Regions from separate parts of the Streptomyces sp. NPDC016309 genome, predicted to be linked through region 1. Evidence: riboswitches for the same ligand, from Rfam matches in the RefSeq annotation. Region 1 holds a riboswitch; each other region holds the start of a gene.

The links. Region 1 has a riboswitch for cyclic di-AMP ahead of ACF068_RS29900 (peptidoglycan DD-metalloendopeptidase family protein). Riboswitches for the same ligand answer to the same signal wherever they lie in the genome.
Region 2: linked by a shared signal. The riboswitch ahead of ACF068_RS26890 (M23 family metallopeptidase) and the one ahead of ACF068_RS29900 (peptidoglycan DD-metalloendopeptidase family protein) in region 1 are both predicted to bind cyclic di-AMP.
Region 3: linked by a shared signal. The riboswitch ahead of ACF068_RS27195 (M23 family metallopeptidase) and the one ahead of ACF068_RS29900 (peptidoglycan DD-metalloendopeptidase family protein) in region 1 are both predicted to bind cyclic di-AMP.

The regions. Positions count from the first base shown of each region.
Region 1 is NZ_JBIBSG010000017.1:2,782-10,309, forward strand. It holds gene ACF068_RS29880 (aspartate aminotransferase family protein) at 1-601, shown strand, start outside; gene ACF068_RS29885 (XRE family transcriptional regulator) at 700-1,353, shown strand; gene ACF068_RS29890 (DUF6126 family protein) at 1,374-1,490, shown strand; gene ACF068_RS29895 (tyrosine-protein phosphatase) at 1,506-2,318, opposite strand; cyclic di-AMP (ydaO/yuaA leader) riboswitch at 2,931-3,089, shown strand; gene ACF068_RS29900 (peptidoglycan DD-metalloendopeptidase family protein) at 3,093-4,001, shown strand; gene ACF068_RS29905 (SGNH/GDSL hydrolase family protein) at 4,174-4,968, shown strand; gene ACF068_RS29910 (TetR/AcrR family transcriptional regulator) at 5,090-5,707, opposite strand; gene ACF068_RS29915 (carboxymuconolactone decarboxylase family protein) at 5,757-6,311, opposite strand; gene ACF068_RS29920 (MBL fold metallo-hydrolase) at 6,459-7,528, shown strand, end outside.
Region 2 is NZ_JBIBSG010000011.1:219,618-227,145, forward strand. It holds gene ACF068_RS26870 (FG-GAP-like repeat-containing protein) at 1-1,007, shown strand, start outside; tRNA gene ACF068_RS26875 (tRNA-Lys) at 1,193-1,265, shown strand; gene ACF068_RS26880 (alpha/beta fold hydrolase) at 1,380-2,219, opposite strand; tRNA gene ACF068_RS26885 (tRNA-Met) at 2,364-2,437, shown strand; cyclic di-AMP (ydaO/yuaA leader) riboswitch at 2,778-2,912, shown strand; gene ACF068_RS26890 (M23 family metallopeptidase) at 2,924-4,033, shown strand; gene ACF068_RS26895 (aldo/keto reductase) at 4,163-5,107, shown strand; gene ACF068_RS26900 (PrsW family intramembrane metalloprotease) at 5,225-6,550, opposite strand; gene trmB (tRNA (guanosine(46)-N7)-methyltransferase TrmB) at 6,671-7,441, opposite strand; gene lhgO (L-2-hydroxyglutarate oxidase) at 7,511-7,528, opposite strand, start outside.
Region 3 is NZ_JBIBSG010000012.1:47,169-54,696, forward strand. It holds gene ACF068_RS27180 (GNAT family N-acetyltransferase) at 1-2,807, opposite strand, end outside; gene ACF068_RS27185 (HPr family phosphocarrier protein) at 2,982-3,263, shown strand; gene ACF068_RS27190 (GntR family transcriptional regulator) at 3,430-4,125, opposite strand; gene ACF068_RS27195 (M23 family metallopeptidase) at 4,316-5,104, opposite strand; cyclic di-AMP (ydaO/yuaA leader) riboswitch at 5,118-5,279, opposite strand; gene ACF068_RS27200 (M16 family metallopeptidase) at 5,513-6,907, opposite strand; gene ACF068_RS27205 (M16 family metallopeptidase) at 6,904-7,528, opposite strand, start outside.

The DNA of each region.
Region 1 (7,528 bases):
GTGCGTCGCCAAGGCCCTGTCCGGGGGCTATGTGCCCGTCGGGGCCACCCTCGGCAAGGACTGGATCTTCAAGAAGGTCTACTCGTCGATGGACCGGGTGCTCGTCCACTCCGCCAGCTTCGGGTCGAACGCCCAGGCGATGGCGGCCGGGCTCGCGGTCCTGGCGGTCATGGAGGACGAGGAGACCGTGGCGAACGCCCGGCGGACCGGTGAGCTGCTGAAGGAACGCCTCACCGCGCTGGTCGACCGCTACGAGATGCTGTCCGAGGTGCGCGGCCGCGGCCTGATGATCGGCATCCAATTCGGCCGCCCGTCCTCGCTGGGCCTGCGCAGCCGCTGGACGATGCTCCAGGCGGCCCGCAAGGGCCTTTTCGCACAGATGGTCGTGGTGCCGCTGCTCCGGCGCCACCGCATCCTCACCCAGGTGTCCGGCGACCGCCTGGAGGTCATCAAGCTGATCCCGCCGCTGATCATCGGGGAGCGGGAGGTCGACCGGTTCGTGGCGGCGTTCACCGACGTGATGGAGGAGGCGCACAGCGGCGGGGGGCTGATCTGGGACTTCGGCCGGACCCTGGTGAAGCAGGCTCTCGCCGACCGCTGACCCGTCGCCGATCACCTGCCCCAGCGCCTACGCCCCGGGGCTTTTGCCTCCGGGGCAAGAAATTTGCCTCTGGGGGAAGGTAGTGGCGCAATGGGCGCATGACCACTTCAGCCGGAGCTCCCTCGGAGCCTTCCGGGCCGGCCGGCGCCGAGCCGGACCCCGGGGCGCCCGCCGCGGTGCCGGACGTCGCGCCGCAGCTTCGGGCGCTGCGCCGGCGCCGGGGCCTGACCCTGGAGGCCGCCGCCCAGCGCGCCGGGCTGTCGCCGGCCCACCTGTCACGGCTGGAGACCGGCCGCCGCCAGCCGTCGCTGCCGATGCTCCTGGGCCTCGCCCGGGTCTACGGTACGACGGTCTCGGAGCTGCTGGGCGAGGTCCCGCCGGAGCGTGACCCGATCGTCCGGGGCGGCCGGGCCGAACCCGCCGAGGCGGACGGCTGGGTCTACCACCAGGCCGGCAGCCCCGGGCGGGCGATGCAGGCACTGCGCGTGCAGGTCCCGTACGCCACCCAGGGCGACCTGGTGCGCGTGCACCCGGGGGAGGAGTGGCTGTACGTCCTCGACGGGCGGGTGCGCCTGGTCCTGGGCGAGGCCGTACACGTCCTCGACCCGGGGGACAGCGCCCACTTCGACTCGCTCACCCCGCACCGCATCGGCGCCGCCACGCGCGGCGGCGCCGGGCTGCTGTTCGTCCACACCCTCATGCAGAGCCCCGCGGCCGACCTGTGCCTCGGCGCGGGCGTCCACCGCCGCTGAACCGATCGGAGAGATCCACCATGACCCAGGAACGGACGTTCCCCCGCGGGCTCGCCATCCGGCTCTTCGCCTACCTGGTCGCGGGCCACCTCTTCGCGGCCTTCCTCTACCTGCTGTTCGCCCTCGGCGCCGAGTAGGACGTCTCCGGTGGATCAGGCCTCGTCGAGCAGCCGCTCGCGCAGCCGCTCCCGCGTGGCGGGGCTGAGCCCCAGCCCTTCCGTCAGGTAGCGCTCGGTCGACCCCCAGGTCTCCTCGATCGTCGCGAAGGCCGCGTCCAGGTACTCGACGCGGGCCTCGAAGAGGGGGTTGAGCAGCTCCATGACCTGCGGTGACATCGCGGAGGGGGAGTCGTCGCTGCGGCGCACCCGGTAGCGGCGGCGGGGGTCGTTCGACTTGAGGTAGTCCTCCTCGATCGCCTCCCGCTCGACGCCGACGGCCAGCAGGGACACCGCTATGGACAGTCCCGCCCGGTCCTTGCCGGCCGCGCAGTGCATCAGGGCCGGGACGCTGTCCTCGGCGAGCGCGTGGAGGACCCGGCTGTGCTCGGCCGTGCGCTCGCGGATGATCATCCGGTACGAGGCGGTCATCCGGGCGGCGGCCTTGCCGTCGGCCAGGAGAGCGCGTAGCTGGTCGAGGTTCCCGTCGCGGACCATGGCCCAGAACTCGGCGCCGTCGGCCGGGTCGGAGAGCGGGAGGTTCACGTTGCGGACCCCGGGCAGCTCGACGTCCGGGCCTTCGATCTTCTGGTCGGCGGCGTTGCGGAAGTCGAAGATCGTGTGGAGGCCGAGGCCGGCCAGGAAGGCGGCGTCCTCTCCCGTCGCGTGCGCGAGGTGTCCGCTGCGGTAGAGCCTGCCGTGCCGCACCCGCCGGCCGTCCACGGTCGGGAGCCCACCGACGTCACGGAAGTTGCGGACTCCGGTCAGCTCGGGCTCGGTCGACGGGACCTGCGGAAGCTGCTGCGTCACGGGGGCTCCTCCGTGTCTGCGGTCGGCGTCGGGCACCGACAATCTCGCCATCCGACGATACGACATCGGTTCGTGACGCGATCAATCTCCGTGCAGGTCGCACATTCGTTGCCCCGCGCAGGTCAGCGACCGGCGGGGCACGCGTCGCGGCTGGGCGGGGCGGTGCCGCCGGGCCGGGGCGGAGCCGCGCGACCCGGGTAGTGGGGGAGGTGTAGGCATCTGTCCGGATTGGTCATCATTGGTCGACCCGGAGTCGGGCTGTCGACATGGCTTGGTGTGGTGCATGGGGATGAAGGTATTGCGGAGGTCCGTCAAGTATTGGGCTGTCTGTCCGTATTGGGGGATTGGGGATAACGTGCCCTGGTCGCGGGGGAGATGACCCCGGCCACGTGAGCAGCGTCATAAACGTGACGGTCCGTGGCGGAGGTCGATTCCTAAATGCCGTGCCCACAGCGGAAATACATGATCCGCAATGGACGCAGGGTGACCGGAATTCCATGACCGCCGAACCCTCCCGAATGCGGGTCGGAAAGCGGCGGCTTGTTCACGCCGACCCGGCTCGCTTAACGTCACGGCAATCCGGCCGGACCGCCGAATCCTGCCACCGGTCGGAATTCCCACCCACCCACGCGTGGCAGGAGCGGGGGACCCAGGTAGTTCGCCGGCCCGGAATTTCCGGGACCCGGCTCGGGGTGAAGTCGCGTCCATGGCGCGGCCGGACAACTCCAGTCCGAACCCGACAGCTCACCTCGCAGGCGCCGGAGAGGAAAAGCCATGCCCGCGAAGGGTAAGCACCGCCGTCCCAAGTCCAGCCCCATCACGCGTGGTTTCGTCGCCGCCGGAACCGGTGGCGCCGCCATCGCCCTCCCGCTGCTCGGCGCCACCGGCGCACACGCCGCGCCGGCCGCAGCCCCGGCCACCGCCCCGCAGGCGGCCGTCACCGCCGCCAAGGCCGCCCCCGAGGCCGCCGCGAAGAAGGCCGCGCCGCGCACGTACACCGTGGTCGCCGGCGACTACCTCTCCAAGATCGCTTACAACAAGAACGTCAAGGGCGGCTGGCACAAGCTCTACAAGGACAACCGCCAGGTCATCGGCGAGGACCCCTCCCTGATCCTCCCGGGCATGAAGCTCACCCTCGGCGCCAAGTCCACCGCCGCCCCGGCGAAGCCCAAGGCCGACGACACCCGCGCCGAGAGCCGCGCGTCCCGCTCCGCCGCCAAGACCGAGGCCCCGGCCAAGACCCAGGGCCCCGCCCAGGCCGCCCCCCAGGCCAGCGGCTCCGGCTTCACCGCCCCGGTCGACGCCGGCGTCACCACCCCCTACCGGGCCTCCGGCTCGAGCTGGTCCTCCGGCTACCACACGGGCGTCGACTTCGCCGCCTCCTCCGGCACCACCGTCAAGGCCGTCGGCCCGGGCACCGTCGTCTCCGCCGGCTGGAGCGGCGCGTACGGCAACGAGGTCGTCATCCAGCACGCCGACGGCAACTACTCGCAGTACGCCCACCTCTCCTCGCTGTCCGTCTCCTCCGGCCAGACGGTCGGCGGCGGCCAGCAGATCGGCCTGTCCGGCTCCACCGGCAACTCCACCGGTCCGCACCTCCACTTCGAGATCCGGACCAGCCCCAGCTACGGCTCGGACATCGACCCCCTGGCGTACCTCCGCCAGCACGGCGTCTCCGTCTGACACCTGCCGCTGACGGCATCACGAGCGTGAGGCCTCCGCCCGGCACCCCTCCCGGTGCCGGGCGGAGGCGTATTCCGGCTTGGGTGAATCTTGACCGGTGGGAAATATCACGCCCCGTCAACCCCTCCTTACGGTCGCGTAAGTCACATCCCCGGGTGAAGGATGTGTCCCCGTGGCAGACGATTCGGGATTCAGAGACAGTGACGTGTTCGGGTCGTACGCGGCGATCGGTGACAGCTTCACCGAAGGCGTCGGAGACCCCGGCCCCGACGGTACGTTCGTCGGCTGGGCGGACCGCCTCGCGGTGCTCCTGGCGGACCGGCTGCCGGAGCACCAGGGCTTCCGGTACGCCAACCTCGCCGTACGCGGGCGTCTCCTCGACCAGATCGTCGAGGAGCAGGTGCCGCGAGCCAAGGAACTCGCCCCCGACCTGGTGACCTTCTGTGCCGGCGGCAACGACATCATCCGCCCCGGCAGCGACCCGGACGAGGTCGCCGAGCGCTTCGAACGGGCCGTCGCCGATCTGACGTCCGTGGTCGGCACCGTCCTGGTGACCACCGGGTTCGACACCCGCGACGTGCCGGTGCTGCGCCGGCTGCGCGGCAAGATCGCCACCTACAACGGGCACGTGCGCGCCGTCGCGGACCGCTACGGCTGCCCGGTGCTCGACCTGTGGTCCCTCAAGACCGTCCAGGACCGGCGGGCCTGGGACAGCGACCGGCTCCACCTGTCGCCCGAGGGCCACACCCGCGTCGCCCTGCGGGCCGGCCAGGTCCTCGGCGTGCCCGTCCCCGCCGACCCCGACCAGGCATGGCCGCCCCTGCCGCCGCGCGGGCCCCTCGAACTGCGCCGCGACGACATCCAGTGGGCCCGCGAGTACCTGGTCCCGTGGATCGGGCGCCGGCTCCGCGGCGAATCGTCCGGCGACCACGTCTCGGCCAAGCGCCCGGACCTGCTCCCCCTGTAACCGCGCCGCCCTTTTCCTGGTCCGGTTCGCCTTCGGAGCGCTCGGTCCGGTGCCGACGGGCCGTCGTGCTCGGTCGCTGGTGCCTCGCGACGGCCCTTTCGGCATCGGAGCGCTCCTCGGCTCACTCGTGCGAGCCGGGGCGGGGCTCCGGGAGACCTATCTCGCGGGCGAGGGCCTCGTCCGCCCAGGCGCGCATCACGGCGCCGGAGAAGGCGGGGGCGTAGGCGGTCCGCTGCACGGCCAGTCCGTCCAGGAACGCGGTCAGCCGCCAGGCCGCCGCGACCGGGTCACCGCAGCGGAACTCGCCTGCCGCGGCACCCTCCGCGATGACCTCCGCCAGCGCCGCCTTCCACCGCCGGTCGAGGTCCTGGGCCACCTCCCGCAGCGCGGGCTCGCGCAGCGCCGCCGCCCAGCCCTCGATCCACAGGCGCCACCCCTTGGCCCGGCCGGTCGGCGCGTACCAGTGCACGGCCGCCCGCAGCCGGCGCGCCGCCGTCGTCCGGCGGCCCAGCAGCCGGCGCAGGTGCGCGAGGTCGCCCTCGGCGGCGTACGCGAACGCGGCCGCGACGAGCCGCTCCTTCGTGGCGAAGTGGTACAGCACCAGCGCGTTGCTCACGCCCAGCGCGGACGCCACGTCGGCGATCCGCACCGCCGCGACGCCCCGCGCCTCGATCTGCTCGACGGCGGCCCGCAGCAGCTCCTCCCGCCGCTCGGCCACGCTCAACCGCACTCTGCCCACGCCGACACCCTAGGGCGTGCCCCGAAGTGCCGTACGGTCCCGCCGTCCGTCACCGGCGGCCGAGGTCGCACTGGTCCCGGAACCCCTGACTGGTCAGGTCCAGCGCGGAATTGATCCGCGAGCGCATGTTCTCCAGCGCCACCATGGCGGTCAGCTCCACGAACGCGGCCTCCCCGAGCGCCCGGCGCAGCCGTTCCGCCAGGGCGTCGCCGACGGCCGGCGGGGTGGCGGTCATCGCCTCGGCGTACTCCAGCACGTCGCGCTCCAGCTCCGTGTACGCGTCGCTGTCCCGCCACACCGGCAGGTCGCGCAGCTTGCGCGCGTCCACCCCGCGCCGGGTGCTCTCCCAGTACCCGAAGTCCAGGCACCAGCCGCACCCGATGGACGCGGCCGACGCCAGCTCCGCCAGCGCCTTGAGGTGCGGGTCCAGCGCGTTCCAGCGGGCGGCGGCCAGCTCGAAGCCGATCGTCGCCCGGAGCACCCGGCCGTTGTGGGCCGCCGCCGACAACGGATCGAGGACCTTCCCGCCGTACGCGCGCCTCGCGTACCACGCGACGGCGCGGAAGAAGAGGGTGCGCGGGGGATCGAGCGATATGCGGGCCATGACGGGCCTCCAGGGGTGTGGTGAACGACCTTCCGCCCGGTACGACGGACGGGCCGCCGCCGATGTGACATCACCCTCGTCGGCCCGGCTCCCGTCCTGTCACACCCCCCGCCCATAATGGAGGCACCCTCACCCTCTGGAGGTTCCGTGACCGGCGCCGGCTCCCCGCACCCGCTGCGTTCCCGACTGCGTGCCCTGCGGCCCGCCGCGTTCGGCGCGGAGCCCACCGGGGAGCGGATGGAGCGCATCCGCCGCTCGCCGAACTTCGCGGACGGCGTCTTCCGCAACCCGGTGGGGACCAGGCACCGCCCGTCCGGGTCCACCGTGGACTTCGCGAAGACCTACTTCGAGAAGGAGTCGCGGGCCCGCCGGGCCCCGGCGGGCCCCATCCCGGTGCACCCCACCACCGTCGCCGACCTCGCCCGCCCGCCGGCCACCGGACTGCGGCTCACCTGGGCGGGGCACTCCAGCGTGCTGGCCGAGATCGACGGCGGCCGGGTCCTCTTCGACCCGGTGTGGGGCGAGCGCTGCTCCCCCTTCCCCTTCGCCGGCCCCCGGCGGCTCCACCCCGCCCCGCTGTCCCTCGCCGCGCTCGGCCCGGTCGACGCCGTCGTCATCTCCCACGACCACTACGACCACCTCGACCTCCCCTCCATCCGCGCCCTCGCCGCCACGGACACCGTCTTCGCCGTACCGCTCGGCGTGGGCGCCCACCTGGAGCACTGGGGCGTACCGGCCTCCCGGATACGGGAGCTGGACTGGAACGAGTCCACGGAGATCGCCGGCCTGCGGCTGACGGCCACCCCGGCCCGCCACTTCTGCGGCCGCGGCCTGCGCAACCAGCAGCACACCCTGTGGGCCTCCTGGGTCGTCGCCGGGCCCGAGCACCGCGTCTTCCACAGCGGGGACACCGGCTACTTCGAGGGCTTCGCCGGCATCGGCGCGGAGCACGGCCCGTTCGACGCCACCATGATCCAGCTCGGCGCGTACAGCGAGTACTGGCCGGACATCCACATGACCCCGGACGAGGCCGTGCGCGCCCACCTCGACCTCCAGGGCGGCACCCCCCGGGGCGTGCTGCTGCCCATCCACTGGGGGACGTTCAACCTCGCGCCGCACCCGTGGGCCGAACCCGCCGAGTGGACCAAGGACGCCGCCGGGGACGCCGGTCAGGCGGTCGCCTTCCCCCGTCCCGGCGAGCCCTTCGAGCCGTCCGG
Region 2 (7,528 bases), on a different contig from region 1:
GCACCTCGTGGCAGCTCACCCTCAGGAGCGCGACCACCGGCACCGTCGTGCGCACCCTGAGCGGCGGTCCGGCGCGGGCCGTGGTCGCCCCCGCCTGGGACGCCAAGGACGCCGCCGGCCGGCTGGTGGCGAACGGCGGGTACGCGTGGACGCTGACCGCGCAGCCGGTGGACGGCCGGGGAGGCGCCCTGACCACGTCCGGCACGGTGAACCTGACCGGTGCCGCCGCCGTGCGGCGCGACCACGCCGGCCCGGCCGGCCCGGACGCCGTGGGCGACCTGGTGTCGCTGAGCGGGACCGGTTCCCTCGCCTTCCGGCACGGCAGCGGGACGGGCACCCTGGCGGGTGCGACGACCGCCACCGGCTGGTCGACGTCCGCGCTGGTGGTGCCCTTCGGGGACCTGAGCGGCGACCGGTGCAACGACCTGCTGGTGCGGCTGGGCGGCGAACTGCGCGCCTACCGGCCGGGCTGCGGCAAGGCGCCGGCCACGACGACCCCGTACACCTCGCTGGGCACGACCTGGGCGCAGTTCAACGTGCTGACGTCACCCGGCGACCTGACCGGCGACGGCCGGGCGGACCTGGTGGCGCGTCAGACGACCACGGGTGACCTGTACCTGTACGCGGACGACGGCGCCGGCAAGCTCAAGGCGCGGGGCCGGATCGCGACGAACTGGAAGGGCTACCGGGCCGTGTTCGGCGCCGGCGACCTGAACGGCGACGGGGCCGGCGACCTGCTGGCGGTGGACGGCGCCAACTCCCTCTGGCGGTTCGACGGCACCGCGGCCGGCACGGTGAAGGCGCGCGTCCTGGTGTTCGGCGGCAACTGGGCCACCGGCCGTAACGCCTTCGTGGGCGTCGGCGACCTGAACAAGGATGGCAAGCCGGACCTGGTCTCCCGCAACGCCGCCGGTGACCTGCTGCGCAACAGCGGCAACGGGGCCGGGTCGTTCGGCTCCACGGTCAGGATCGGTACCGGCTGGCAGGGCTACAAGGGCCTGTTCTAGGTCGTGTCCGGCAGGGCCCGTACGGCGCGTGTTCTCCGTGCCGTACGGGCCCTGCCGTGTCGTACGGGGCGGGGCGCGGGGCGGTGGGGCGGGAGGGCCGCCGGGGCGGCGCGACGGCGCCGGTTCCCCCGATACCCGATCGGACGGCGGGCGCCATGGGGCTATGCTCAGGGGTGACTCGTCGAGGGCCGTTAGCTCAATTGGCAGAGCAGCGGACTTTTAATCCGTTGGTTGTGGGTTCGAGTCCCACACGGCCTACGCACTCGGCCCCGGTCCGGAGATCCTCCGGACCGGGGCCGTCGTCGTTCCCGGGCCGGTGCGTGTCCGGGCGGGCGCACCGGCCGGGCGGCTCGTCCGCGGTGCCCCGGCCGGTCAGGACAGGAACGCCGCCGCCGTCGCGGTGAATTGGGCGGGGTCGTCGAGCCAGGGGAAGTGCCCGGCTCCCGGCTGGACGCGGAGGTCGGCGTCCGGGAACAGGGCGGCGTAGGCGGCCATGGCGCCGGGCGGGGCGGCCACGTCGAACTCGCCGGCGAGGACCAGCACCGGTGAGGTCCGGCGGGCGAACGCGGCACGGACGGTGTCCGGGGCGAAGGCGCCTTCGGAGGCGTGGACCCGCGCGGCCTCGTCGTTGCGCTGTTCGTCACCGGCGGCGTGGTGGGCCCGCGCGGCCGCGTCCCAGCGGCCGTAGGTGAACGGCGCCATGGCCCGCCACGAGTCGGCGGTCCCCCTTCCGGCGACGATCGCCTCCAGCGCCGCGTACGCCGCCGGGAACCACGGCTCGTCCCGGCGCCGTGCCGCCGTGGCGAGACGCGCGTCGCCGGTGATGGGGACGTCCACGGCCAGCACGCTCGGCGTGACCAGCGCGAGCCTGCCGACGCGCCCGGGGTGGCGGGTCAGGTACAGCGCCGCCAGGTTGGCCCCGGCCGAGTGGGCGAGCAGGTCCATCCGCTCCAGGCCGAGGTGGCGCCGGAGGGCCTCCACGTCGTCGACGAGCCGGTCGCACCGGTAGGAGCCGGGGTCGGCGGGCACGTCCGAGCGCCCGGTGCCCCGGAGGTCCGGCATGACCAGCCGGCGGTGGGCGGTGAGGCCGCCGAGGTCACCGAGGTAGGCGGAGGCCTGCATCGGGCCGCCGGGCAGGCAGATCAGTGGGGTGCCGGCTCCGGACACGCGGTAGGCCAGCGTGGTGCCGTCGTCGGCGGTGAAGGAAGACATGGACGTGACCATGTCACCCCTGTCGGAGGGCGGCAACGAGGTTCCGGTGGGAGGGCGCCCGAGGGTGTTTCGTCCTCTCCGGGCGGCTACCAGCGATATTGGTTAGGGATCGTGCGCCGGATGGCGTAAGGTGGTGTTCACCGACGCGGGGTGGAGCAGCTCGGTAGCTCGCTGGGCTCATAACCCAGAGGTCGCAGGTTCAAATCCTGTCCCCGCTACTGAAGGCGAAGGCCCGGTGCATTGCGCACCGGGCCTTCGTCGTGCCCGGCCCTTTCCCGTGGCGCCTTTCCCGGGACGTGTGCACCCCTTCGCTCCGTGGGCACGCTGCGTAGTCGGTGGGTGTCGCAGCGCGGATGACGTGACGGTCCGTCAGTATCAGTGTGGTCGGTGCATGTTTCTGAGGCATGGTCAACTCGCCCGTATGTGCCCGGTTGTCGTCCGGTATATCCGGGGGCCGGGCGGTTAATGATCAGTAGGAACAGCTTGGAATCCGGAGCCCCCGTCTATTAACGTTCGATAACGCAGCGCGGTCGTCCCAGTCGTCGCAAGAGACGGCACCGCGCGCGTGCGCCGAATTCCGCAAGGGAACCGGGGAACCACCACCTTGGGGTGAATCGGGCCGAAGTGGGCCCGTAGGAGACCTTCCTGCTCCGAACCCGTCAGCTAACCCGGTAGGCGAGAAGGAAGGAAAGGAGTGCGCCTCCGTGGCGTCCAACAGGCCTGCCCCCGAAGCTCCATACGGCTCTCCCGCCTCGTTCCAGTCTTCGGGTATCCCGGACGCCGCACCCGTAAACGGGCAGTGGGAGGAATGGAACCCCACCGAGGAGACCGTCCGCCCCGTCCGGGGCCGGCACCGGGTGGCCAAGCAGCGCGGCGGACTCGCCCGTAGCTCCACCGTCCTCGGTGTCGGCGTGATCGCGGCGGTCGGCGCGGGCGGCATGGCCACCGCGCAGGACAAGCCGGCGGTCTCCATATCCCTGCCGGACGTCATCACCGACCACCTGCCGGACGCCGAGTCCCTGCCCGGCATCGGCTCGCTGATGTCCGACGACTCCGGATCCGGCGAGGACCGCCACGACGACGGGGCGCTCACCACCGCCTCCCTCACCACCCCCGCCGCCGACGCGGACGGGAGCGGCGGCGCGGACGCCGGCGAGGCGCTGCGCGCCCGCATCCTCCAGCAGGCCGAGCAGCAGCAGGCCACCGCCGACGCCGAGGCGAAGGCCGCCGCCGAGGCCGCCGCGGCCGAGCAGGCGGCCGCCGAGGCGAAGGCGCAGCAGACCGCCGCCGAGAAGCAGGCCGCCGAGGAGAAGGCGAAGGCAGAGGCCGAGGCGGAGGCCGAGGCGGAGGCCGCCGCGAAGGCGAAGGCGGCCGAGGCGGCCGCGGAGGCGGCCCGGCTGGCCGAGCAGGCCGCGAGCTGGTCCCTGCCGACCTCCTCGTACACCATCACCTCGACCTTCGGTCAGGCCGGCAGCATGTGGTCCTCCGGCTACCACACGGGCCTCGACCTCGCCGCTCCCACCGGCACGCCCGCCAAGGCCGTCCACAGCGGCACCGTGAAGTCGGCCGGCTGGTCGGGCTCGTACGGCTACCGCATCGTCCTGGAGCTGGAGGACGGCACGGAGGTCTGGTACTGCCACCTGTCGTCGATGACGGTCGGCGCCGGGCAGCAGGTCGGCACCGGCGAGACCATCGGCCGGGTCGGCGCCACCGGCAACGTGACCGGACCGCACCTGCACCTGGAGGTGCACACCGCGGGCGGCGAGGGCATCGACCCCATGGCGTGGCTGCGGGACAAGGGCCTCACCGTCTGACCCGTCCGAGCGCTCGCTCCGGACCACCCGTCCCCGGCAGCCCTGGCGGCGACCCCCCGACGCCAGGGCTGCCGGTTTCGTGGCCGAACACCCGGAATATCCCGTCCGGCCGCCGCGTTGATCCACGCCATGACCTCTCTGCGCACCCTGGGCACGTCCGACCTCCACGTCTTCCCCCTCGCCCTCGGCGGCAACGTCTTCGGCTGGACCGCCGACGAGGCGCAGTCCTTCGCCGTCCTCGACGCGTACGCGGCGGCGGGCGGCAACTTCGTCGACACGGCCGACAGCTACTCGGCGTGGGCCGCGGGCAACGAGGGCGGCGAGTCCGAGGCCGTCATCGGCAGGTGGATGGCCGCGCGCGGCAACAGGTCCGACATCGTCGTCGCCACCAAGGTCGGCGCCCACCCGGACTTCAAGGGACTCGGCGCCACGAACATCAAGGCCGCGGCCGAGGAGTCGCTGCGCCGCCTCGGCACGGACCACATCGACCTGTACTACACGCACTTCGACGACCCGTCCGTGCCGGTCGAGGAGATCGTCACCGCCCTCGACCAACTGGTGCGGGACGGCAAGGTGCGCGCCGTCGGCGCCTCCAACATCTCCGCCGAGCGCCTCCGGGCCTCGCTGGACTTCGCCGAGCGCGAGGGCCTGGCGAAGTACGTCGCGCTCCAGCCGCACTACAACCTGGTCTCCCGCGACACCTACGAGGGCGCTCTCCAGGACACCGCCGAGCGCGCCGGCCTCGGTGCCGTGCCGTACTTCGCGCTCGCCTCCGGCTTCCTCACCGGCAAGTACCGGCCGGGCGCCCGGGTGGACAGCGCGCGGGCGGGCAGCGCGGCCAAGCACCTGGACGGCGAGCGCGGGCGCGAAGTCCTCGCCGCGCTGGACGCCGTCGCGGCGGCCCGGGGCGCCGAGATCGCCACCGTCGCCCTGGCGTGGCTCGCCGCCCGCCCGACCGTCACCGCGCCGCTCGCCTCGGCCCGTACGGTCGAGCAGCTACCCGCCCTGCTGGCGGTCGCCGAGCTGGAGCTCACCCCCGACGAGCTGGCGACGCTGACCGCCGCTTCGGCTTGACGGCCGCCTCGGCCTGACGGGCCGCGCCCCGCCGCCGCGCCTCGGCCTGACCGCCGCCTCGGCCTGACGGCCGCCTCGGCCTGACGGCCGCCTCGGCCTGACGGCCGGCGGGCGGGGTCAGAAGCGGTACGGGTTGTAGCCGCCGTAGTCGAGGTGCGGGGGTGGCGTCCACACCCGGCCGGTGGCCTGCGCGGCGTACGTGAGCGCCGGTCCGGCGACCTCCTTGCGCTGCCACAGGTGGTGCAGCAGCTCCTGCTCCCGGGCCGCGAAGTCCGCGCCCACCGCGCCCCGGCGGGCCCGGTGGCGGAGGAACGCCAGGGATGTGGCGAACGCCTCGTACTCGCCGACCGCGCGGGCCGCCGCCGGGCCGAAGCAGCGCGCCGCGTACCCGCGCGCCAGCCCGCGCGCCCGCATCGAGGAGAGCGCGAGCGGTTCGGCGGGGGAGAGCCAGCCCGCCGCCGCGTACGCCGGGAGCTCGCCGGACACCGTGCGCAGTTCGCGCTGGCGCGACCAGATCGCCAGCCACGTCAGCAGTCCGAACGCGGGCAGCATGAACGCCCCGTACACCGCGTAGAACCCCCACGGCCCGTACGCCGCCGACCCGTTCCACAGCGCGTGCATGCCCATCGCCAGGGCCAGCCCCAGCAGCGGCAGCGCCACGCGGCGGATCCTCCGGCGGCGCGCGGTGAGCGCGGCGATGCCGAAACCGATGCCGGTGAGCACGGTGAACAGCGGGTGGGCGAACGGGGACATCACGATCCGCACGAAGAAGGTCGCGGCCGTGACCGACGCGAAGCCGGACGTCCCGAACTCCTGGTCCTCGCCGAAGGCGTTGCCGAGGTACAGGATGTTCTCGGTGAAGGCGAAGCCGGTGGCGGTGAACCCGGCGATGACCACGCCGTCGACGATCCCGGTGAAGTCCCGTCTGCGGAAGACGAAGACCAGCAGCACGGCGGCGGCCTTCGCGCTCTCCTCCACGACCGGCGCTATGACGGTCGCGCCGAGCGTGTCGGCGGAGGCGGGGTCGGCGGTGGCGGTGGCTATCCAGCGGGTCGCGAAGGTGTTGGCGACGATGGCGACGAGTGCCGCGGCGCACGCCCCCCACGCGAAGGAGAACAGCAGGTTCTTCCACGGACCCGGCTCGACCCGGTCGAGCCAGCGGAACGCGGCCATGAGGAGCGGAACGGGCAGCAGGGCGAGGCCGAGCCCGACCAGGAAGCCCTCCGTGCCGGTCTGCTCCCGGACCAGCGCGAGGATCACCAGCCCGCACAGGGCGAGCACGATGACCACCGCGGAAGCCCGCACCACCTTGCTGCGCCAGAACGCGCGGCGGGGCTTGTAGCGCCAGCGGGCACGCTCCGGCACGGCGTCGAACGACGGTCGTGGTTCGTACGCCGGGACGGCCGGATACGGCGAGTGGGCTTGCGCAGGCGAAGGGGACACGTGATCGACCCTAACGACCGCCACCGACAGTCCGCGACGACATCGGCCACGGCCTGGACGCCACACCGTCCGGGCGTCAGGCCCGGGTGCTCGCGCCGTCCGGTGCGGCGCGGCGCGCGGTCAGGTTTGCGCCCGGGCGAACAGCAGGTCGTGCACCACGTGCCCCTTGTCCAGGCCCTGGCCCTCGAAACGGGTCAGCGGCCGGAAGGCGGGGCGCGGCGCGTACCCCCCGTCGGGCATGGTGTTCTCGAAGTCGGGGTGGGCCGTCAGCACGTCCAGCATCTGCTCGGCGTACGGCTCCCAGTCGGTGGCGCAGTGCAGTACGGCACCGGGCTTCATCCGGGTGGCGACCAGGCCGAGGAACTCGGGCTGGATCAGCCGGCGCTTGTGGTGCCGCTTCTTGGGCCAGGGGTCGGGGAAGTAGACGCGTACGCCGTCGAGGGCGTCCGGAACCAGCATCTCGCGCAGCAGGATGATCGCGTCGCCGTTGGCCACCCGTACGTTCGTCAGGCCCGCCTTCTCGGCGAGGGACAGCAGGTTGCCCTGGCCGGGCGTGTGCACGTCCACCGCGAGGATGCCGGTCGACGGATCGTCGGCGGCCATCTGCGCGGTGGCCTCACCCATGCCGAAGCCGATCTCCAGCACGACCGGGAGCCCGCCGAACATCTCGTCCAGGTCGAGCGTGCGCTGCCCGTCGATGTCCAGCCCCCAGGCGCCCCACAGCCGCCGCAGCGCGTCGCCCTGCCCGGGCGTGACGCGGCTGCGCCGAGGCTGGAAGCTGCGGATCCGCCGCTCGAAGTGCGACCCGGCGGGGTCGGGCGCGGGGCCCTCGGGGAAGCGGGGCTCGCCCTTGGGTCGGCGGGGGACGGCGGTTTCACGGGACTCAGACACAATGCCCCGATTCTACGGCGCCCCCGGGGCGCGCCGCCCCGGCCGGCGGCCCACCGGCGGCCGCCGGGGTCACCCCAGGTGCGTCAG
Region 3 (7,528 bases), on a different contig from region 1:
GTCGCGCCGAGGACCGAGAGGCCGCGCGGGGCGACGACCACCGGCTCCAGGGCGACGGCCACGATCTCCGGGTGATCGTCGACCAGCCGGGACACCCGGAGCAGCAGCTCCTCCAGGGCGGGGGTGTCCACGGGGGCGGAGCCGCGCCAGCCGAACAGCAGGGGCGCGGTGCGGAGGGAGCGGATCTGTTCGGCGACGTCCCGGTCGGTGGCGGGGACCAGGCGGTGCGCGGTGTCGCCCAGCAGCTCGGAGGCCGCGCCGGCGAGCCCGAAGGACAGGACGGCGCCGACGGCGGGGTCGATGGCGGCCCGTACGACGGTGTCGACGCCGCGCGGGACCATGGCCTGGACGACCGGCTGGAGCTCCTCGGGCTTGCCGAGGGTCTCGGTCAACTCCGCGTAGGCGGTGCGGAGCTGCTCCTCGGTGGCCAGGTCGAGGCGTACGCCGCCGAGGTCGGGGCGGTGGCGCAGGTGCGGCGCGGTGGTCTTGAGGGCGACGGGGTAGCCGAGGCCGGCGGCGGCCCGGGCGGCCTCGTCCGGGGTGGGCGCGGGCAGGGTGGGGTGTACGGGGACGCCGTAGCGCCCGAGCAGCTCGCGGGCGGCGCCGGGGGCGAGGGTGACGCCCCGCTCGTCCACGTCCTCCGAGAGGGCGCGTTCGATCTGGGCGGCGGCTCCGGGCTCATCGATGCCCTCGTACTCCGGTACGCGCCCCGGGTCGGCCACCTGGCGGCGCCACTGTCCGTACCGGACCGCCTCGGCCAGCGCCCGGACGGCCCGCTCGGCGGCGGGGTAGGCGGGGATCCGGTGTCCGTCGGCGGGGACGCCGGACGCGGCGGGCGCCTCCGGAGCGGGTGCCTCGGCGGCGGTGGCCCCGGCGGCGGCCGGCGGCTCGGGGGCCGGGGGTGCGCCCGGGGCGGGCGGGGCGGGGGCGGTGGGCGCCGTGCTGGTGGCCGCCGCGAGGGCGTCGGCGAGGGCGCCCATCTCGACGTGGACGACCAGCACCGGTTTGGCCGGGGCCTCCGCCGAGGCGGCCCGCAGCGCTTCGGCCAGGACCTCGCCGTCCCCGGACTCGGTCACCCCGTTCTCACCGACCCAGGGGATGGCCGTGACCACCACCGCGTCGCACCCGTCGTCCCGGAGGGCCTCGGTGAGGGCCGCCCGGAAGTCCTGCGGGGTGGCCGCCGTGGTCAGGTCGCGCGGCCGCCGGGGCCGCAGCCCCTCCGTCAGGCAGGCGTCGTAGGTGAGCAGGCCGAGCGACTCCGAGTTGCCGAGGATGGCCACCCGGGGCCCCGCCGGGAGCGGCTGCCCGGCCAGGAGCAGTCCGGCGTCGACCAGCTCGGTGACGGTGTCGACGCGGATCACGCCCGCCTGGCGCAGCAGCGCCGACACCGTGGTGTGGGGGATGCGAGTGACCGGTACGGCGTGCCCCGGGGGTGCGCTGCCGCTGTGCCGGGCTCCCTTGACGACGACGACCGGCTTGACCGCCGCCGTGCGCCGGGCGAGCCGGGTGAACTTGCGGGGGTTGCCGATCGATTCCAGGTAGAGCAGGACGACGTCGGTGTCGGGGTCGTCGTACCAGTGCTGGAGGATGTCGTTGCCGGAGACGTCCGCGCGGTTGCCCGCCGAGATGAAGGACGACAGGCCGGCTCCGCGCCGGTGCAGTCCGGACAGCAGGGCGATGCCGATGGCTCCGGACTGGGTGAACAGCCCGATCCGGCCCCGGGCCGGGGGGTGCGGGGCGAGCGAGGCGTTGAGCCGGACGCCGGGCGCGGTGTTGATGATCCCGAACGCGTTGGGGCCGATGATACGCATGCCGTACGAACGCGCCTGGCGTACCAGTTCCCGCTGGCGCGTCCTGCCGTCGGCGCCCTGTTCGGCGTACCCGGCGGTGAGGACCACCAGGCCCCGCACGCCGTGTTCGCCGCAGTCGGCGACGGCCTCGGGGACCCGCTCGGAGGGTACGGCGACGACCGCGAGGTCGACCGGCTCCCCGATGTCGGCGACCGACCGGAAGGCGGGCACGCCGTCCAGGGAGGTCGTCGTCTCCGGAAGGGCGCGGTTCACGGCGTACACCCGGCCCGTGTAGCCGGCCTCCAGGAGGTTGCGGAGGACCGTGCGGCCGACCCCGCCGGGCGCGCGGCCGGCGCCGACGACGGCGACGGAGCCGGGGGCGAGGAGCCGCTGCACCGACCTGGCCTCGGCGCGCTGTTCGCGGGCGCGCTGGACCGCCAGGGAGCGGTCGGTGGGCTCCAGGTCGAGGTGGAGGCGCACGGCACCGTCCTCGAAGCTGCGCTTCTGGGTGTACCCGGCGTCGGTGAACACCTTGATCATCTTGTTGTTGGCGGGCAGGACCTCGGCCGCGAACCGCCGGATGCCCCGCTCGCGCGCGACGGCCGCGATGTGTTCGAGGAGCGCGGAGGCCACGCCCCGCCCCTGGTGGGCGTCCTGGACGAGGAAGGCGACCTCGGCCTCGTCCGCCGGGGCGGAGGCGGGCAGCCCCTGCTCGTTGATCCGGTCGTAACGCACGGTGGCGATGAACTCGCCGCCGATCGTGGCCGCCAGGCCCACCCGGTCCACGTAGTCGTGGTGGGTGAAGCGGTGCACGTCCTTGGCGGAGAGCCGGGGGTAGGGTGCGAAGAACCGGTAGTACTTCGACTCGTCCGAGACCAGCTCGTAGAAGCTGACCAGGCGCTCGGCGTCATCCGTGGTGATCGGCCTGATCCGCGCGGTGCCGCCGTCCCGCAGCACGACGTCGGCCTCCCAGTGGTCGGGGTACACGTGTTCCGGCTGATCCGACGGGGTCCGCATGGGCCCCAGGGTACGGTGCGGGCCGCCGGTCGCGGAGGTGCTGTGGACAACGCAGGGTGAGGCGGGCCGAGCGGCGGTCCGGGCCCGCGAGGCCGGTTCGAGCACCCTGCGGGACATGAGAGACTGGCTGCGACAACTGGTCTAGACAACCTCCGAGACTCGAAGGGCAACACCATGGCTGAGCGCCGCGTCAACGTCGGCTGGGCCGAGGGCCTGCACGCCCGCCCCGCCTCCATCTTCGTCCGCGCCGCCACGGCCGCCGGCGTCCCCGTGACGATCGCCAAGGCCGACGGCAACCCTGTCAACGCCGCGTCGATGCTCGCGGTGCTGGGCCTGGGCGCGCAGGGCGGCGAGGAGATCGTGCTCGCTTCGGACGCGGAGGGCGCGGACGCCGCCCTGGACCGTCTGGCGAAGCTGGTCGCCGAGGGGCTCGAGGAGCTCCCCGAGACGGTCTGACCCCCTCGGTCGCGCACCACGCACGACAGCTTCGGGCGGAGCCGTTCCCCAGACACCGGGGGAACGGCTCCGCCTTTTCCGTCCGGTCACGGGAAACGGGCACACGCCAATTCCGGCGAGGGAAATGCGGGGCGATAATTCCCCCTGTTTGTATACGGCACCGCCGTTAATGAGGGATGCCCGCGGTGTTTACGCGGTGTTGCGAAGTCCTCACGTACGCGCCCGCCTGGCGTGCCGGGGAGCGCCGCAACCGGTGGGTGGCGAGCCAGCGCTCGACGTGGACGGCGGTGAGCGTGCGGGCGCGTTCGGCGTCGCCCCGGGCCACGGCGTCCACGATCGCGCCGTGCTCGGCCCAGGCGTCCGCCGGACGGGCGGGCGTCTCGACCGCGTACATCCAGGTGGTCTTGTGCCGGAGCTGGGTGAGCAGCGCGGTCAGGGCGGGGCTGCCGGACGCCTGGGCGAGCGTCTCGTGGAACCACCCGCCCAGCGAGCGGAGGTCCTCCGTCCGACCCGCGCGCGCCCGCTCCTGACCCAGCCTGACCAGGCCCCGCAGCACCTTGAGGTGGGCCTCGGTGCGGCGCTGGGCGGCACGGGCGGCGCCGAGGGGCTCCAGCAGCGTGCGCATCTCCAGCAGGTCGGCCGCCTCCTGCTCGGTGGGTTCGGCGACGCAGGCGCCGGCATGGCGGCGGGTGGTGACGAAGCCCTCCGACTCCAGGGTGCGCAGCGCCTCGCGGACCGGGACGCGGGAGACGCCGTAGCGGCGGGCCAGGTGTTCCTCGGTGAGCCGGCTGCCGCGCTCGAACACGCCGTTGACGATGTCGTCGCGGATCGCCGTGCATACCGAGTGCGCTGGAATGCGCATACCAGAACCCCCTGTGAACCGCGCGAAATTCAAACGCTTGACGCTTGTGCGATGACTCTATTGCAGCGGGCCGAAAATTCCGACAGTCGCCCGGAATCCATGGAGTTCTTTTCGGCCTCGTGCGGGACGCGACACGACGAAGGCCCCGGTTCGTGTCCCGAACCGGGGCCTGTCGGAGGAGCGGAGGCGGTCAGACGTTGACGCCGTGCGAGCGGAGGTACGCGACGGGGTCGATGTCCGAGCCGTAGTCGGCGCCCGTGCGGGCCTCGAAGTGCAGGTGCGGGCCGGACGAGTTGCCGGTCGAGCCGGAGAGGCCTATCTGCTGCCCCGGCATCACGGTCTGGCCGACCGAGACGTTGATCGAGGCCAGGTGGCCGTACTGGGTGTACGTGCCGTCGTTCATCCGGATGACGATGTTGTTGCCGTACGCGCCGCCCCAGCCGGCCTCGACGACGGTGCCGGCGCCCACGGAGACGACGGTGGTGCCGGAAGCGGCGTGGAAGTCGACGCCGGTGTGGCTGCCGGAGGACCACATGGCGCCACCGGTCTGGTAGCCGGTGCTGACGTAGCTGCCGGCGATGGGCGCCTGGAAGGAGTTCAGCCGCTTGCGCTCGGCCTCGCGGTCGGCGCGCTCCTTGGCGTCGCGGGCCGCCTTCACCCGGGCCTCGGCCTTGAGCTTCGCCTCGGCCTCGGCCTTCGCCTGGGCGGCGGCCTTGGCCGCCGTCTCCTGGGCCTCCAGTTCCTGGGCCTCGGCCTGGGCGTCGATCTGCTCGGCGAGCGTGTCGGTGATGACCGCCTGGTTGAGGCCGGTGTCCTCGAGCGAGCCGGGTGCGGCGTCCGGGGCGGCGGCGAGCGCCGGGGAAGCGAGGGTTCCGATGACGCCGGTGGTGGCGAGGGCCGCGACTCCGGCGACGTGTGCGCTCTTGCGGCTCAGGCGGCTCGGGGCACGGTGCTTCCCGGTGGCACGGGTGAACGCCATGAAGTGGCTGATCCTTTCCTTCCTTCTCGCCTACCGGGTTAGCTGACGGGTTCGGAGCAGGAAGGTCTCCTACGGGCCCCTCCGCGGCTGCGAAGGCGTCCGATTCACCCCAGGGACTTCATGGGTCCCCGGCTCCCCTGGCTCGCGCCTGACGGGGACTCGGCGATGGCTGCCCGGTGCCGCGGGTGCGGCGGGTACCGGTCGGACAGCCCATCAGACGCTAAGCGGCCGATCTTTCAATCACCAAACAGACACGGTTTTTTGTAGCGCACGCCACAGGGCAGACACCGAATCTCCGCAACAAACCGGACATTTGGCCGGGCATCCGGGAGGGGGACACGGGTGGACCCCGGCGTCGGGGGACGCCGGGGTCCGGGAGCGGTCGCGGAAGCGGGGCGACAGCGTCAATCAGCCGGTGACCACGGTCACTTGGCCGATTCCGAGCGCCTCGACGGGCTCCTTGATCCGAGCGGCGTCCCCGACGAGGACCGTGACCAGACGGTCCACCGGGAAGGCGCTGACGACCGCCGCGGTGGCCTCCACGGTGCCCGTCTCGGCGAGCCGGGCGTACATCTGCGCCTGGAAGTCGTCGGGGAGGTGCTGCTCGACCTGGTCGGCGAGGGTGCCCGCGACGGAGGCGGCCGTCTCGTACTTGAGGGGGGCGACGCCCACCAGGTTCTGCACGGCCGTCTCGCGCTCGGCGTCGGTCAGTCCCTCGGCGGCGAGGGTACGCAGCACCTTCCACAGGTCGTCGAGGGCCGGGCCGGTGTTCGGGGTGTCGACCGAGCCGCTGATGGCGAGCATGGCGGCCCCGCCGTCCGGGCCGGAGCGCAGTACCTGGCCGAAGGCCCGTACGCCGTAGGTGTAGCCCTTCTCCTCGCGCAGGACCTTGTCGAGGCGGGAGGTGAGCGTGCCGCCCAGGCAGTAGGTGCCGAGCACCTGGGCGGGCCAGACCCGGTCGTGCCGGTCGGGGCCGATCCGGCCGATGAGGAGCTGGGTCTGCACGGCGCCGGGGCGGTCGACGATGACGACCCGGCCGCTGTCGTCCGCCGTCACGGGCGGCACGGGGCGGGGCTCGGCCGAGTCGCCGGTCCAGGCGCCGATGGTGTCGGCGAGCACCGCGTCGAGGTCGACGCCGGTGAGGTCGCCGACGACGACCGCGGTGGCGGTGGCGGGACGCATGTGCGCCTCGTAGAAGGCGCGCACGGCCGCCGCGTCGATCCGGGCGACGGTCTCCTCGGTGCCCTGGCGGGGGCGGGACATGCGGGAGGTGGCCGGGAACAGCTCCTTGGAGAGCTGCATGGCGGCACGGCGGCCCGGGTTGGCGATCTCGTGCGGGATCTCGTCCAGCCGGTTGCGGACGAGCCGCTCGACCTCGCTGTCGGCGAACGCGGGGGCGCGCAGGGCCTCGGCGACCAGTCCGAGGGCCTTGCCGAGCCGGGAGACGGGGACCTCCAGGGAGACGCGTACACCGGGGTGGTCGGCGTGCGCGTCGAGGGTGGCGCCGCAGCGCTCCAGCTCGGCGGCGAACTCCTCCGCCGAGTGCTTGTCGGTGCCTTCGGAGAGGGCCCGCGCCATGATCGTGGCGACGCCGTCCAGGCCCTCGGGCTCGGCCTCCAGCGGGGCGGCGAGGAAGATCTCGACGGCCACGACCTGCTGGCCGGGACGGTGGCAGCGCAGCACGGTCAGGCCGTTGTCCAGCGTGCCGCGGTCGGGCGCGGGGAAGGCCCACGGCTTGGGCGTGCCCGCCTGGGGCTGCGGGTGGAACTCCATGGACGTCAGGGACACAGCGGCGTCGCTCACTGGTCGGCTCCCTCTTCTACCTGGTCGCTGTGGTCGGTGCCGGCGGGTTCGTAGACCAGCACCGCCCGGTTGTCGGGGCGGAGGCGGGCCTTGGCCACCGCCTGCACCTCCTCGGCGGTGACGTCCAGGACGCGCTGGACGGCGGTCAGGGCGAGCTGGGGGTCGCCGAACAGCACGGCGAACCGGCACAGTTCGTCGGCGCGGCCGGCGACCGTGCCGAGCCGGTCCAGCCACTCGCGCTCGAGCTGGGCCTGGGCGCGCTCCATCTCCTCGGGCGTGGGGCCCTCGGCGGCGAACCGGGCGAGCTCGTCGTCGACGGCCGCCTCGATGTCGGGGACCTCGACGCCACCGGACGTCTTGACGTCCAGCCAGCCGAGCGAGGGGGCGCCCGCCAGACGGAGCAGGCCGAAGCCGGCGGCCACGGCCGTGCGGTCGCGGCGCACCAGGCGGTTGTGCAGCCGCGACGACTCGCCGCCGCCCAGGACCGTGAGGGCGATGTCGGCGGCGTCGCACTCGCGGGTGCCGTCGTGCGGGAGCCGGTAGGCGGCCATCAGGGCGCGGGCCGGCACCTCCTCGACGACGACCTCACGGAGCTGCTCGCCGATGACCTCGGGCAGCGTC